DNA from 3 places in the Paenibacillus sp. J22P277 genome. Region 1 is predicted to be linked to each of the others. Evidence: riboswitches for the same ligand, from Rfam matches in the RefSeq annotation. Region 1 holds a riboswitch; each other region holds the start of a gene.
What was found. Region 1 has a riboswitch for thiamine pyrophosphate ahead of AC50YL_RS29965 (ABC transporter ATP-binding protein). Riboswitches for the same ligand answer to the same signal wherever they lie in the genome.
Positions count from the first base shown of each region.

Region 1 (4,891 bases):
CCGCCGGGATCATCAGGTGGTTGAGCGGATGCCGCACGATCGCGGCGATGGATTTCACGGGAATGTTCTCGCCGCGCGCCATCAGCACCTGCGGCTGATACGTGAGCGCGAGGTCGATTTTGCCGGCGGCGACGAGCTTGAGCGCGTCGTTCGTGTCGGCGGGCATCTGAATGTCGACATCGAGGCCGGCCTTCTCGAAGTACCCTTGTTCCTGCGCGGCGTAGAGGAACGAATGGACCGCGTTCGGATACCAGTCCAGCATAAGCGTGATTTTCTGCAGCGGCGCGTTGGCGGCGTTATCGCCGGCGCCGGCATTCGTCCCGGCATTGCCGTTCGACGAGCCGCAGCCGCCGAGCAGCAGCGCGAACAGCGATGCGGCAAGCAATACGGGTAGAGAGGAGTGCTTCTTCATATGCGATCCGTCCTTCTTTTTGAAAGCGCGGCAAGGAGCTTCTCGAAGCATCCTTCCCTTGCCTAAGAATGGGAAAATCTTCGCTGCGGTTTATCGAAAAGCGGATCGCCGCCGCTTCCTGCGAACCAGCCAATATTCCAGCCCTACGATGAGCAAGAAATACACGACGCCGAGCGCGGACAGGAGGAATACCGATGCGAACATGGCATCCGTCTGCAGGCTGCCGGACATGCGGCGGGTGAAATACCCGAGTCCTTCGCTGCCTCCGAGCCATTCGCCGATCGTCGCGCCGACGACGCTGTAGACGACCGACAGCTTGAGTCCGGAGAAGAAGGAAGGCAGCGCCAGCGGCACCTGCACCTTGCGGAAGATCGCCCACCGGCCGGCGCCCATCGTGAGCAGCAGGTCCCTGTAGCCGGCATCGCCCTTGCCGAGTCCGTCGTACGCGCCGACGACGATCGGGAAGAAGGCGGTCAGGAACACGACGGCGACCTTGCTCCAGATCGAGTAGCCGAACCAGAGGATGAAGACCGGCGAGAGCGCGATGAGCGGAATCGTCTGGCTTACGATAATGAACGGATACAGCGCCTTGTCGAGCGTCCGGTACATATGCATCAAGGTCGCGAGCAGCGAGCCGACGCAGACGGAGAGCAGGAAGCCGAGGGCGGATTCCGTGACGGTGGCGGCCAGATGCCGGCCGAACAGCAGATGCGCGTCCTCGCCGAGCGCTTCCGCGACGGACGTCGGGGCGGGGAGGATGAAGAACGGCACCCAGCCCAGCCGGACGCCGCATTCCCAGGCGCCGAGCAGCGCGAGCAGCAGGAGCAGAAACAGTCCGTACTGCGCGAGCAGCGCGTTAAGTAGCGGTTTGCGTTTGGTCATCCAGCAGCCGCTCCAATTCTTGCCTGAACCGAATAAAGGCAGGCTCGTATTTCATCCGGGAATCCCGCGGCCGCGGAAGTTCGACGCGCAGCTCCCGCGCCGGTTCGCCGCTGCCGGCCACGGGCATGAGGTAGATGCGGTCGCTCAGCAGGATGGCTTCCTCGAGATCGTGCGTGATGAACAGGACGCTCTTGTTCAGATCGCCCCACAACCCCAGCAGCCAGCGGTGCAGCTCGCGCTTGGTCATGGCGTCGAGCGCGCCGAACGGCTCGTCGAGCAGCAGGAGCGGCTGCCCGGCCATGAGCGTGCGCAGGAATGCGGCGCGCTGCTTCATGCCGCCGGACAGCTCGGCGGGATACGCGTCCTCGCAGCCCTCGAGTCCGAGCAGCTTCAGCAGCTTCAGGACCTCGCTCCTGCCGTCCGCGCTCCGGCCTTGAGGCGTCAGCTCCAGCGGCAGAAGGCAGTTGTCCATGACCGTGCGCCACGGCAGCAGCAGATCCTGCTGCGGCATGTAGGCAATCCGGCCGAGGCGGCGCGGCGCGCGCTCGCCGTATAGGGAAATCTCGCCGCCGGCCGGCTCCAGCAGCCCGGCGATCAGCTTGAACAGCGTGCTCTTGCCCGATCCGCTGGCGCCGACGACGGAGACGAATTCGCCTTCGCGCACCTCCAGCGAGAGGCCGTCGAACAGCCGGTCGCCGCCCGCGCGGCCGCGGCCGAACGCGAACGAGACATCGTGCAGGGACAATAACGCCGCCATAAGCGCACCTCCTTATGATGCAATAGAAAAAGCCCGCTCCCGTTTCCGAATAAGGAAAGGGGCGGGCGCCTCGAAACGCGGCATGGCGCGTCTTGGTCGGTTTCCATCCACTTCCCTACGCTGGCATCACCCAGATCAGGTTCCAAGGGTCCGCGGATCGGTTCCGCGTCTCAGTCGTCAGACTCCCCTAGTGAATAAACAAGGTATTCGGTTAGCCTTACTATAGCACGGCTGCTGGAAGCTTTCCAGAGCTGCTGGAAGCTTTCCAGCGCTACCGGATGCTTTCCAGCTCCAGCGTGATCGTCTCGATCATCTGCACGAAGGACGTCAGCTCCTGCGAGCTGGCCGCCTGGTCGCGCGCCAGCATCGACGTCCGCTCGGCGTCGCGCATGACTTCGCCGATGACCCCCGAGATCTCCTGCAGCTTCGCCCGCACGGTGACGAGCGAATCCTTGGAATGGCTGGCGAGCTTGCGAATCTCGCCGGCGACGACGCCGAAGCCGCGGCCGTGGTCCGCGGCATGCGCCGCTTCGATGGCGGCGTTGATGCCGAGCAGCTGGCTCTGGTCGGAGATTTCCTGCAGCAGCGAGCCGATGCCGTCGATCTCGCCGATCTTGGACTGCAGCTCGCGCACCTTGAGGTTCGCCTGATCCTGGATGTCCGCCGTATGGCTGGCCGAATCCGCGACGGATTGGCTGCTGCTGCCGAGCTCCACGATCATGGCCGAGAGCTCCTGGACGATGCGGCTGATCGTCGTCAGCGTCGACTGCCTGGCGTCCGAGAGCGATTGGATTTTATCCTTCTCGTCCTTCTCGTACGCTTCGAGCACCAGCTGGGAGTCGAGATTGAACATTTTGGACAACGCGAGGATGATGGTCATCCACGAGTCCGGCGCGATGCGTTGGAAATTCTGTACCGCCGTATCGAGATAGAGCATGTAGGTGCCGAGGTACCAGTCGGTCGTCAGGCCGATCCGCGAGTGGATATGGCCGATCGCGATCCGGCGTTCGATGAACGCGTCGTCGATGACGCCGTCCGTCATGGACAGGAAGTACCGGCGCTGCGTTTCCTTCAGCCGCTCCAGCGTGCTGTGCTTGTCGATGATGGCCCGCAGCTCGGGTATCGCCGCGACTTTCTCGTAGAGCTGGTCGACGACCAGGCTCGTGATCTGCTCGAAGAGCGGCCGGTTGCTCCGCAAATAAGCCAGGTCCTGCTCCGTGATGCCGGTGTACGTGATTTGTTTCCTGCGCGCTTCGTTTACTTGGATCATCGCTGCATTCTCCTTGGGCTATGAGGTCGCTAATCTTTACCCGCTTAATTCGACAAAAACCGCGTCGTTTCCTGTGCGAATGGAAAATATTTACGCTGGTTCTCCCTCGCGGGAAGATTTATCCAGTATAGTCACACATTCGCCCTAATCGCTGTGATTGCAATCACACCGGGATCGATCTCCCGAACCGTATACTGGAGACATCAAATCCAAGCGACAAGAAAGCGAGGAATCACGATGCTAAAACAAGAAACGATCGCCATTATCAAATCCACGGTACCGGTGTTGGAGATTCACGGCACAACGATCACGAAGCGCTTCTACGAGCGGTTGTTCGAAAGCCATCCGGAGCTGCTGAATATATTCAATCACGCCAATCAAAAGCAGGGCAGGCAGCAGACGGCGCTCGCGAACGCGGTATACGCGGCCGCGGCCAATATCGATAAGCTGGAGTCGATCCTGCCGGTCGTGAGGGGCATCGCGCACAAGCACCGCAGCTTGGGCGTCAAGCCGGAGCATTACCCCATCGTCGGCGAGCATCTGCTCGGCGCGATCAAGGAAGTGCTCGGCGACGCCGCGACGGACGAGATCATCGGCGCTTGGGGCGAAGCCTACGGCGTGATCGCCGGCGCGTTCATCGGCGTCGAGAAGGAGATGTACGAGCAAGCGGAGAAGCAGCGGGGCGGCTGGGAAGGTTTCCGCGCATTCAAAGTCGCGCGCAAGGAGCGCGAGAGCGAGGTCATTACGTCGTTCTATCTGGTGCCGGCGGACGGCGGGGAGATCGCGGCATTCGAGCCCGGGCAGTATATCAGCGTGAAGCTGGCCATTCCGGGCGAAGAGCATACGCACATCCGCCAGTACAGCTTGTCGGGCTCGCCGGGCGCAGGACATTACCGGATCTCCGTGAAGCGGGAGAATACCGTGCCGGACCGTCCGGCCGGCAGGGTCTCGGTCTATCTGCACGAAGAGATCGAGGAAGGCGCCGTTCTGCCGGTCTCGGCACCGGCCGGCAGCTTCACGCTCGACCGCAGCGATTCGCGCCCCGTCGTCCTGATCAGCGGCGGCGTCGGCTTGACGCCGATGGTGAGCATGCTGCGCACCATCGCGGAGACGCAGCCGGAGCGCAAGGTGACGTTTATCCATGCGGCGCAGCACGGCGGCATGCACGCGCTCAAGGACGAGGTGGACGGCCTCGTGCAAGATCGGCCGAACTTCGAGGCATACTGGGTATACGCGAATCCGACGGAGCGGGACAGGGAAGCGGGCGCGTTCCACAAAGAAGGATATGTCGACCTGCCGTGGCTGAAGCAGACAGCGGGGATGCGCGATGCGGGGTTCTACTTCTGCGGTCCGGAGCCGTTCATGCGGACGGTCAACCTGGCGCTGAAGGAGTGGGGGGTGCCGGCCGAGGATATTCATTTCGAATTCTTCGGTCCGGCCGGGGGATTGGACTGATTCGCGGGTATCGCGCCTAGCGGCATCGCGGCGCTGGCCGGCCCGCCGGAAACTTGCCGGAACGTGCCCTGCTCAGCCTTCGGCTCGCTGCGCACGAAGCAGCCGGTTGACGGTC
Region 1 is NZ_JBXENS010000009.1:98,603-103,493, reverse strand. It holds gene AC50YL_RS29975 (ABC transporter substrate-binding protein) at 1-412, opposite strand, end outside; gene AC50YL_RS29970 (ABC transporter permease) at 503-1,294, opposite strand; gene AC50YL_RS29965 (ABC transporter ATP-binding protein) at 1,269-2,051, opposite strand; TPP riboswitch at 2,147-2,250, opposite strand; gene AC50YL_RS29960 (protoglobin domain-containing protein) at 2,323-3,321, opposite strand; gene hmpA (NO-inducible flavohemoprotein) at 3,559-4,776, shown strand; gene AC50YL_RS29950 (Crp/Fnr family transcriptional regulator) at 4,849-4,891, opposite strand, start outside.

Region 2 (4,891 bases), on a different contig from region 1:
CCGCACATGGAGCAGAAATGCGCCGATTTGGCCGCCTCCGCCGGCAGCGTCTCGTCGTGGTACGCCATCGCACGCTCGGGATCGAGCGACAGGTGAAACTGGTCCTGCCAACGGAACTCGAACCGCGCCTTCGACAGCGCGTCGTCGCGCAGCCTCGCGCGCGGATGCCCCTTGGCCAGGTCGGCGGCGTGGGCGGCGATTTTGTACGCGATCACGCCTTCCTTCACGTCCTCCTTGTTCGGCAGGCCAAGATGCTCCTTCGGCGTCACGTAGCAGAGCATCGCCGTCCCGAACCAGCCGATCATCGCGGCTCCGATCGCCGACGTGATATGGTCGTAGCCCGGGGCGATATCCGTCGTCAGCGGACCCAGCGTATAGAACGGCGCCTCCTTGCAGACCTCCAGCTGACGGTCCATGTTCTCCTTGATCAGATGCATCGGCACGTGGCCCGGCCCCTCGATCATGACCTGCACGTCATGCTTCCACGCGATATGAGTCAGCTCGCCGAGCGTGTCCAGCTCCCCGAACTGCGCCTCGTCGTTGGCATCGGCGATCGAACCCGGACGCAGGCCGTCGCCCAAGGAGAAGGCTACGTCATACCGCTTCATGATCTCGCAGATGTCCTCGAAATGCGTATACAGGAAGTTCTCCTTGTGATGCGCCAGGCACCATGCCGCCATGATCGAGCCGCCGCGGGACACGATGCCCGTGACGCGCTTCGCCGTGAGCGGGATATAGCGGAGCAGCACGCCCGCATGGATCGTGAAATAATCCACCCCCTGCTCCGCCTGCTCGATCAGCGTATCGCGGTACACTTCCCACGTCAGGTCCTCCGCCTTGCCGTCGACCTTCTCGAGCGCCTGGTAAATCGGCACCGTCCCGACGGGGACGGGCGAATTGCGGACGATCCATTCGCGCGTCGTATGAATGTTTTTGCCGGTGGACAGGTCCATGATCGTGTCCGCGCCCCAGCGCGTCGCCCACGTCATCTTCTCGACCTCCTCCTCGATCGAGGAAGCGACGGCGGAATTGCCGATGTTCGCGTTGATCTTCACGTGAAAATGCCTGCCGATGATCATCGGCTCGCTCTCGGGATGGTTGATATTCGCGGGAATGATCGCCCGTCCGGCGGCCACCTCCGCGCGCACGAACTCCGGCGCCATGCCCTCGCGGATCGCGATGAATTCCATCTCCGGCGTGACGATGCCCTGCCTCGCGTAGTGCAGCTGCGTCACGTTGCGGCCGTTTCGCGCCCGCAGCGGTCTCCGCGCAAGTCCCGGAAACACGTCAGCGCCCCGTTGCGACACTGCTGCCTCGCTGCGATATCCGTTATCCAGCGGCACGATCGTCCGTCCCTCGTACGCTTCCGTATCGCCGCGTTCCGCAATCCATGGCCCGCGCAGCGCGGGCAGTCCTTTCGTGACGTCGGTCGCATGGCCGGCATCCGTATACGGTCCGCTGGCATCGTACACCGCCAGCGGCGCATTCTCCGTCTCGCCGTTCCTTCCCGTCGTGGGCGTCAGCCCGATCTCCCTCATCGGCACCCGAATATCCGGGCGGCTTCCTTCCGCGTACACTTTGCGGCTCCCCGGCAGCGGGGTCGTCATAATCGCCATCTCGCAAAACCTCCTCGTCTGGTTGGCGCCTTCGCCGCTTCCTCCCGCTGTCAGGCAGACGAACGGAAACGAAGTCGGAGCCGGAAAAACACTAGGAGGCCTGCAAAGTGCGGGGAGCCGAACGGACCCGTCATCGCCGACGAGGCCGCTTATGCCCTTCCCATCCGCTGCTTGCCGGAGCGCCAAGCTGTCGACGGCTGCCGCCCGAGTAACGGCGGCGCACGTGCCCTGCTTGGAATTCGCGGAGATACGGCAGCCGACCGACGGCTCCGTCCTCTTCCGCAAAACAAAAAAACCGCTCCGGCGAAGGAGCGGCAAAATGTCGCGGTCGGCTGCCCGCGGCCTCCGGAACGCTTGAGGTTCCTGGCGGCGGGCGGAGTCCGCGGCAGTCGGAGCGCGGCGTTTGCGCCGACGGCTCTGACGCGCGATACTCGAGGTCGCACGTACATTCCCACTTTCCTACGCTGGCATAACCCAGATCAGGTTCAAAGGGACCAAGGCATTCGCCTTATCTCAGCCCGTGCGGGCGCCCCTAGTGGATTTCCTGACAAGACTATACCCCCGCAGGGAAAAGTTGTCAACCAAGCAGGACAAGCAGGAAGAAAAAGGATTGACAGCAGGCACTTTTTGCCTCTATACTTACTTTAAATAGTAAAGTACATTACTTTATGTAATTAATTATCGGAGGTTTTGTCCATGTCCACGTCCAAATGGCAAGTCGATGTCGCGCACAGCAGCGTAGATTTTACGATCAAACACATGATGATTGCGAAAGTCAAAGGCGCGTTCCATGAATTCAGCGCGGATATCGAAGCGGATCCAAACGACCTGACGACGGCAAACATCCAGTTCAACGTGGTGCTGAACAGCATCGACACGCGCAACGCGGACCGGGACAATCACCTTCGCACCGGCGATTTCTTCGATATCGCGCACTATCCGACGCTTTCGTTCCAATCGACCTCGATCCGCCGGACGGGCGACGGCGAATACGACGTGAACGGCGATCTGCATCTACACGGCCTGACGCGTCCGGAAACGTTCCATGTCGCGTACGAGGGCAGCGGCAAGGACCCTTGGGGTAACGAGAAGGTCGGCTTCAGCGCCAAAGGCGCCATCAGCCGCAGCAGCTACGGCCTGACGTACAATGCCGTCCTCGAGACGGGCGGCGTACTTATCGGCGACGACGTGAAGTTCACGATCGAGCTTGAAGCCGTGAAAGCGAACTGATTCCGCTGAAGCGCGAATAGCAGCATCGCATTAAAAAACCAGTACCGGCGGGTACTGGTTTTTTGCATTATTGCAACCTATTGTTCGTCGCGTTATCGCTGGCTTTGAGCGCGAGTTTCGCTTTGGTCAGCGTGTTGTTCTCCACGGTATACGCCGGCGCCCCCGTGCCTGCATACTGCGTGGAAATTCCGATCGCGGCCACGTTGGCGACGATGGCATTCCCCCGGATCTGGGCGCTTCCGATATCGAACCGATCATTCCGCGTCCAGTAATCGCCGAGCCGAATCAGCTCCGTCGAGACGGACGTGAGATTGTTCGCCGTTATGTTGTTGTTCTCGACGCGCACGTTAGCGGCGGATTGCACGCTGATCGCCGGCGAGTTTCCTTTCAGCTCGAACGCCGAATTCACGATCGTCAGGTCCAGCTTGGAATTATCTCCGTACAACGTATTCGTCATCGTCGCATTCGATTTGAACGCACACCCGTCAAAGCTGTATTTGCCCGGCAGCGTCGCATTGATCGCTCCGAAACGTCCGCCGTCCGCGGCTTCGAACCGGCATCCCGTATACGTTCCCGGCGGAAGGCTAAGTCCGCTTTCGCTATTGAAGCCCAAGATCTGCACGTTGTTGAATATGCCGCCTTCCGCCGCGCCGCTCGATATGGCGCCGAGCCTCGTTTTCCCCGTGATCGTCATATTCGTGATCCGAATCGGCTTGCCCCAGAGCGAGAGCGCGTTGTCCATCTTCCCCGTCGACGTGATCGTGATATTCGACAGCTCCACCCCGAACGCCACCGTGGCGCTGACGGACAGCATCGCGTCCGTGAACGTCATGCCGTCCACCGCAATATTCGGTCCCGCGAAATACGCGTACGAGTCGTTCATCGCGTTGCCCTTGAATGTCGCATCGTTCTCCGCGACGATCCGGCTCCCGTCGAAATGATTGCCGGTTACGAGCGCATCCGAAAACGGATCCGATACGGCCAAGCCGATTAACCCCTTCGACCCGAAGCGATTGTTCTCTACCACTGCCTTGCGGCCGTCGAACAGCACGAGATCATATGCCGCGTTATTGTAGAACTCATTATTCCGTATGGTAACGTTTGAATTCAGAAACCCGTTGTAATCGTAGCCGCCTTCGACATCGATGCCCGACTGCGGCGCGATCCCTTTCATGTCATGGAACTTGCTGTCCGCAATCAACACTTGATTGGCTCCGCCCACGGTAATGCCCTGACGCCGGTTAAAATCGAATTCCGAATTCCGGACGACGGCGTTCTTCGTGACGACCCGATTCCAGATCTCCGTGTAAACGCCGGCCGCGGCCGATTTGGCGACGCTGAACACGATGTAGTAATGATCGGCGCCGGCGGGAATTTCGATGCGATCCCGTTTATTGGCCCACACCTTTTTCAGAAAACCGCCATTGGCCGAATAGAAATACAACGCCGAGCCGACCGGCAAGTTTTTGGAGTTGGAGATTTCGATCGCGTTCTCCGTCTTGAATATCGGATTGCTGAAATTCAGCGCCGTTTTCGTGCGGATCTTCGACGCGTCGGCGATCAGCTTGCCCTGGTCGTCGATCGAACCGGTGACGAAATCGTTTTCGTACAAATCCTTGATCATTTGACCGATGCCTCCGATTACGAGGCCGTCGCCCGTGAACATCTCCGACTTTACGCCGTCCACCGTGACCGACGAGGCGCCTTCGATCAGGATTCCGTGTCCGCTTTCATGCGTGCCCGCGCTGTAGGCATTGGCCTTTTTCGAATAATCGTGCTTGTCCTTGTCCCCGCGGTAAACGCCCCCCACGAGTTGCACGTCATGAACCCCGTAACCGATGTACATGACCTGGTAGCTCTCGCTGCCGTTTGCCTCCTTCTGCAATACCGCATCCGGGGGCAGTTCGAACCTCATGTTGGACACCATGTTGATCCTGCTGTTTTTATCGATCAGGTACGTGCCCGATGGCAGCGACACGGCGGTAACGTCGTTTTCCGAGGCCCACTTCAACGCATTGTTTATGCCTTTTGTCGTTTCCACGGGA
Region 2 is NZ_JBXENS010000011.1:162,967-167,857, forward strand. It holds gene thiC (phosphomethylpyrimidine synthase ThiC) at 1-1,616, opposite strand, end outside; TPP riboswitch at 2,056-2,160, opposite strand; gene AC50YL_RS32775 (YceI family protein) at 2,313-2,846, shown strand; gene AC50YL_RS32780 (right-handed parallel beta-helix repeat-containing protein) at 2,914-4,891, opposite strand, start outside.
Region 2: linked by a shared signal. The riboswitch ahead of thiC (phosphomethylpyrimidine synthase ThiC) and the one ahead of AC50YL_RS29965 (ABC transporter ATP-binding protein) in region 1 are both predicted to bind thiamine pyrophosphate.

Region 3 (4,891 bases), on a different contig from region 1:
GCAGGGGCAAGAGATCCAGTGGGGCGAGGATTTCGGCGCGCCGCACGAGACGGCCATCGCCGAGAAATACGACCGGCCGGTATTCATCACGCATTATCCGGCGTCGTTCAAAGCCTTCTACATGAAGCCGGATCCGAACCGTCCGGAGGTCGTGCTGTGCGCGGACATGATCGCGCCGGAAGGCTACGGGGAAATCATCGGCGGTTCGCAGCGGATCGACGATCCGGAGCTGCTCGCGGAGCGGTTCCGGGAGCATGAGCTCTCGACCGAGGTGTACCAGTGGTACCTCGACCTGCGCAAGTACGGAACGGTGCCGCATTCCGGTTTCGGACTCGGCTTGGAGCGCACGGTTGCCTGGATTTGCGGCCTCGACCATGTTCGCGAGACGATTCCGTTCCCGCGGATGCTGTATCGGCTGTATCCGTAAGCCGGCTGCGGCCGGGGTTTTGGCAAGCGCAAGGGGGAGGACCGACCGGTGAAAAACGAAATGTGGAAGTCTTACGCGCGCGGGATGGCGGCCGCGATGAACGGCGGCAGCGTCGCCGTGCCCGCCGGTCTGCTGCGCGCGTACCGCGGCATCGGCATGTCCGATACGGAGATGCTCCTGCTGCTGCAGCTGATGCTGTTCAGGCAGGTGGAAGGCGTCGATTTTCCGACGCCGGAGCAGTTGGCCGAACGGCTCGGCATCGTGCCGAAGACGGCGCACGGCTTGCTCGGGCGCCTGATGAAGGAAGGGCTGCTCGCGATCGACGAGGAGGTCGATCCCGTCAGCGGCATCGGCCTCGAACGCTATAACTGGACGGGCTTCATGATCCGCAGCGCCGAGTGGCAGGCGGACGAAGCCAAACGCGCCATCGAGAACGAACGCGAGCCGCAGCCGGAGCGATCCGCGGCGCCGGCGCAGCAGGCCGGCAGCGAACGGCCGAGGCCGGGGGACCTGTTCACCGCGTTCGAGCAGGAGTTCGGCCGGCCGTTGTCGCCGATGGAATGCGAGACGATCAGCGCCTGGGTCGACCAGGACCGGTATCCGGACGAATTGATCCGCTTCGCGCTCAAGGAAGCGGTCTTTGCAGGCAAGCTGCATTTCCGGTATATCGACCGCATCTTGATCGAATGGAGCCGCAACCGGGTGACGAACACCGACGAGGCAAAGGCGCATACGCAGAAATTCAGGAACGGCCGGGGGTCTTAGCCCCCGGTTTTTTTGTGCGTCGCGGCGAGTGGCGCGGGGCATTCGCCCAGATTGAGGCGGGACAAAAACGGCGGAGGCGGAGGGTGCATAAGCTGATAGGACGAAGAGCGGCTTTCGGCTCTGAAGCTTCGCATTCGAAGCGGGGAGGATGTAGACGACCGCAATGACGGAATCATCGTTTTGGCCAGGAAAACGAATATTCATTACGGGACAGACCGGCTTCATGGGGAGCTGGCTGACGCTGTGGCTGCAGCGTCTCGGCGGCGCCGTGACGGGATTCAGCGACGATCTGCCGAACGGTTCGTCGATGTACCGGCTCTGCGGACTCGAGCCGCATCTGCCATGGATTCGCGGGGACATCCGCGATACGCGTCAGCTGATGGCTGCCCTTCAGCAGACAAAGCCCGATCTGATCTTTCATCTGGCGGGTGCCGCTGCGCCAGAATCGACCGACGAACCGACCCTCGCGGCGTTGTTCGACGTCGAGGTCGTCGGCGTCGCCGCATTGCTGGACGCGGTGCGGCTCGTCGGCCGCGACGTGCCCATTCGCGCCGTCGTCGCGGTGACGTCGGATGATTGTTACGCGCCCCGCGCAGGGGAGGCCGGCTTGCGCGAGACCGACCCGCTCGGCGGCGAATCGCCGGCCGAGGCGAGCAAGGCCGGCGCGGAGCTGGCCGCGGCCGCGTTCCGCCGCGCGTTCTTCGCCGGCGCTGCCGGCGGGCCCGCGGTCGCGACCGTGCGCGCGGGCCATCTGCTCGGCGGCGGCGATTTCGCGGCCGGCCGCCTCGCGGCAGAGTGCGCGCGCGCCGCCTCGCGGGGGCGCGCGGCGACGCCGCCCGCAGGGCCGGAGAATGCCCGGCCCTGGCTGCACGTGCTCGACGCGCTCGCGGGCTGCCTCGCGCTCGCGCAGCGTTTGTTCCCGCCCGGCGGCGAAGCCTTCGCCGAGGCGTGGAACCTCGGTCCGCGCGCATCGGAGGCGCGGACCCCGGCCTGGCTGGCCGAGGCGCTGTGCGCCGGCCTCGGCAGCCCTTGGGCTGCGCCGGCGGGCGACGCGGCCGCCGGCGAGGGCGAGCGGGGGCGCCAGCCGTCCGCGGCGCCCCTGCTCGATACCGCCAAGGCCGCGGCGCGCCTTGGCTGGCAGCCGCGCCTCGGCGCGGAGGCGGCGGTCGCTTGGACCGCCGAGTGGTACGCGGCGTGGTTGAAAGGGCTGCCGCTGCGCGAAGCGAGCTTGCGGCAGATCGCGCGCTACGAGCGCCTCCTGAACGGCGAAAGCATGTACTAAGCAGTGGTTAAGCTTCGCAGCTTCGCTCGTGTACTACACTGCTTCCTGTCGCCTCTACACTGCATTCACTAACGTTCTACGCAGCTTCTACTCTCGGTTCTAAGCAGCTTCTACTCTCGTCCTAAGCTGCATCCACCCGCATTCTGCGCTGTTTTTTTTCCCGTATTACGCAGTTACCAGGCCCATTCTACGCTGCATTCACGTTTACTTCCGTTTTCCGCCGCTCTCGTTCCCATTCTCGCCGCCCATCTCCAGTCCAACTCGCGCATTCCGCCCCCTGCCGGGCGTTTTCCGCTTTAAGGGGTGCCATTTTACGGAATGTCTGCTATAATAGGCACGTTGCGACCGAATTGAATACATGACGGGGAGCTGGAATTGGCCGGCTGAGAGGAGATCCCTAACGATCTCGACCCTTGACCTGATCTGGATAATGCCAGCGTAGGAATTGCGTACAGCTATGCGCGCGCCTTTTTGAAAGGTGTTGCCGCATGCCGTTAGCTGCTGATTAAGGCATCCTCCGACCGGAGGATGCCTTTTGTTCGTTAACGGGGAGGAGGCGGTTGGCATGCCGGCGCCGCAGCTGCTGATTCAATCAGGAACGCGGGGGAAACATAGGGGATATCAGGTCACGGTATGGGACGGTTGACGGCTCGCAAACTATCCGCAGCCCGGCAAGGAGCATGCGAGGGGAGAGAACGGAAGTGGGAAGTAGATTAAGGCAGGCGGGGTTGAGATCCGCGCTGGCGGCGCTGCTGATTCTGGCGGTGGCATTGGCAGGCTGCGGGGCGAAGAACGATAACGGCAATGCCGCGAACGAAACCAAGAACGGAGCCGCTAACGGCGACAGCAACGGCGCGAATACGGCGGCAGGCGATAACGGCGGAACGGCTTCCGACGCGGACAAGCTGCAGGAAATCAAGGTCGTGCTGGACTGGACGCCGAACACGAACCATACGGGCCTCTACGTGGCCCGCGATAAAGGCTTTTTCGAGCAGCACGGCCTGAAGGTCGACATCATCCAGCCGGGCGAGGCCGGCGCGGACACGATGATCGCGACGGGCGCCGCCGATTTCGGGGTCAGCTATCAGGAAGGCGTCACGCAGGCGCGCATTCAAGGGGTGCCGCTCGTCTCGATCGCCGCGGTCATTCAGCACAACACGTCCGGCTTCGCTTCGCCGGTCGAGAAGAACATCGCGTCGCCGAAAGCGTTCGAAGGCAAAACATACGGCGGCTGGGGCTCGCCCGCGGAACCGGCCGTCATTGATTCGCTGATGCAGGAAGACGGCGGCGACGCCAAGAAAGTCAAAATCGTCAATATCGGCGACTCCGACTTCTTCACCGCGACGAAGAAGAACATCGATTTCGCCTGGATCTACTACGGTTGGGACGGGATCGAAGCGGAGCTGCGCGGCGAGAAGATCAACATGGTCTACTTGACCGACTACAGCAAGAAGCTCGACTACTACACGCCGGTTCTGGCGACTAACGAGAAAATGATCGCGGATCACAAGGATACGGTGGAAGCGTTCATGGCGGCGGCATCCGAAGGCTACCGGTTCGCGATCGACCATCCGGACGAAGCGGCGGACGTTCTGATCAAGGCCGTGCCGGATTTGAACGCCGACCTCGTTCGCGCCAGCCAGAAATGGCTCAGTCCCCAATACCAAGCGGACGCGCCGCGATGGGGCGAGCAGAAGCTCGAAGTATGGACCAACTACGCCGGCTGGATGTACGACCATAAGCTGCTCGACAAGCAGCTCGACGCCGAGAAGGCGTTCACCAACGACTTCCTGCCGAAAAAGGAGAACTGATCGACCATGGCCAACGCACTCGTAAGCATTCAAATATTGCCGCGCACGCCGAACGGGGAGAGCGTCATTCCGTTCGTCGACCGCGCGATCGAGATCATCAAGGCGGCCGGCGTGCCTTACCGCGTAGCGCCGCTCGAGACGACGATGGAGGGCGATCTCGGCAAGCTTTTCGGGGTCGTGCAGGAGATGAACGACGCGATGGCCGAGATGGGCTGTCCGTCCGTTATCTCGCAGATTAAGGTGTACTACGTGCCGGCAGGCACCGCGTCGATGGACGTGCTGCTGGAGAAATATCCGGATGGGCAGTAAACGCGCCCGCCTGCTGCCGCCGTTGATCGTGACGGCGGCTTTTCTGCTGCTCTGGCAGGCTGCGGTCTGGCTGTTCGGAACCGACGCTTACATCCTGCCGTCGCCGTCCGCCATCGCGAAGCAAGCGTACGATTCCGCGCCGCAGCTGGCGCATCATATGTGGGGCACGCTCCGCATCACGCTGATCGGCTTCGGTGCCGGCGCGCTGCTCGGGTTTTTGATCGCCGCGCTGCTGCACGTCATTCCCTGGGTGAAATCGGGTTTTTATCCGCTGCTCGTGCTGAGCCAAAACGTCCC
Region 3 is NZ_JBXENS010000001.1:271,209-276,099, reverse strand. It holds gene asnS (asparagine--tRNA ligase) at 1-427, shown strand, start outside; gene AC50YL_RS01310 (DnaD domain protein) at 476-1,192, shown strand; gene AC50YL_RS01305 (GDP-mannose 4,6-dehydratase) at 1,356-2,474, shown strand; TPP riboswitch at 2,827-2,936, shown strand; gene AC50YL_RS01300 (ABC transporter substrate-binding protein) at 3,176-4,285, shown strand; gene AC50YL_RS01295 (thiamine-binding protein) at 4,292-4,594, shown strand; gene AC50YL_RS01290 (ABC transporter permease) at 4,584-4,891, shown strand, end outside.
Region 3: linked by a shared signal. The riboswitch ahead of AC50YL_RS01300 (ABC transporter substrate-binding protein) and the one ahead of AC50YL_RS29965 (ABC transporter ATP-binding protein) in region 1 are both predicted to bind thiamine pyrophosphate.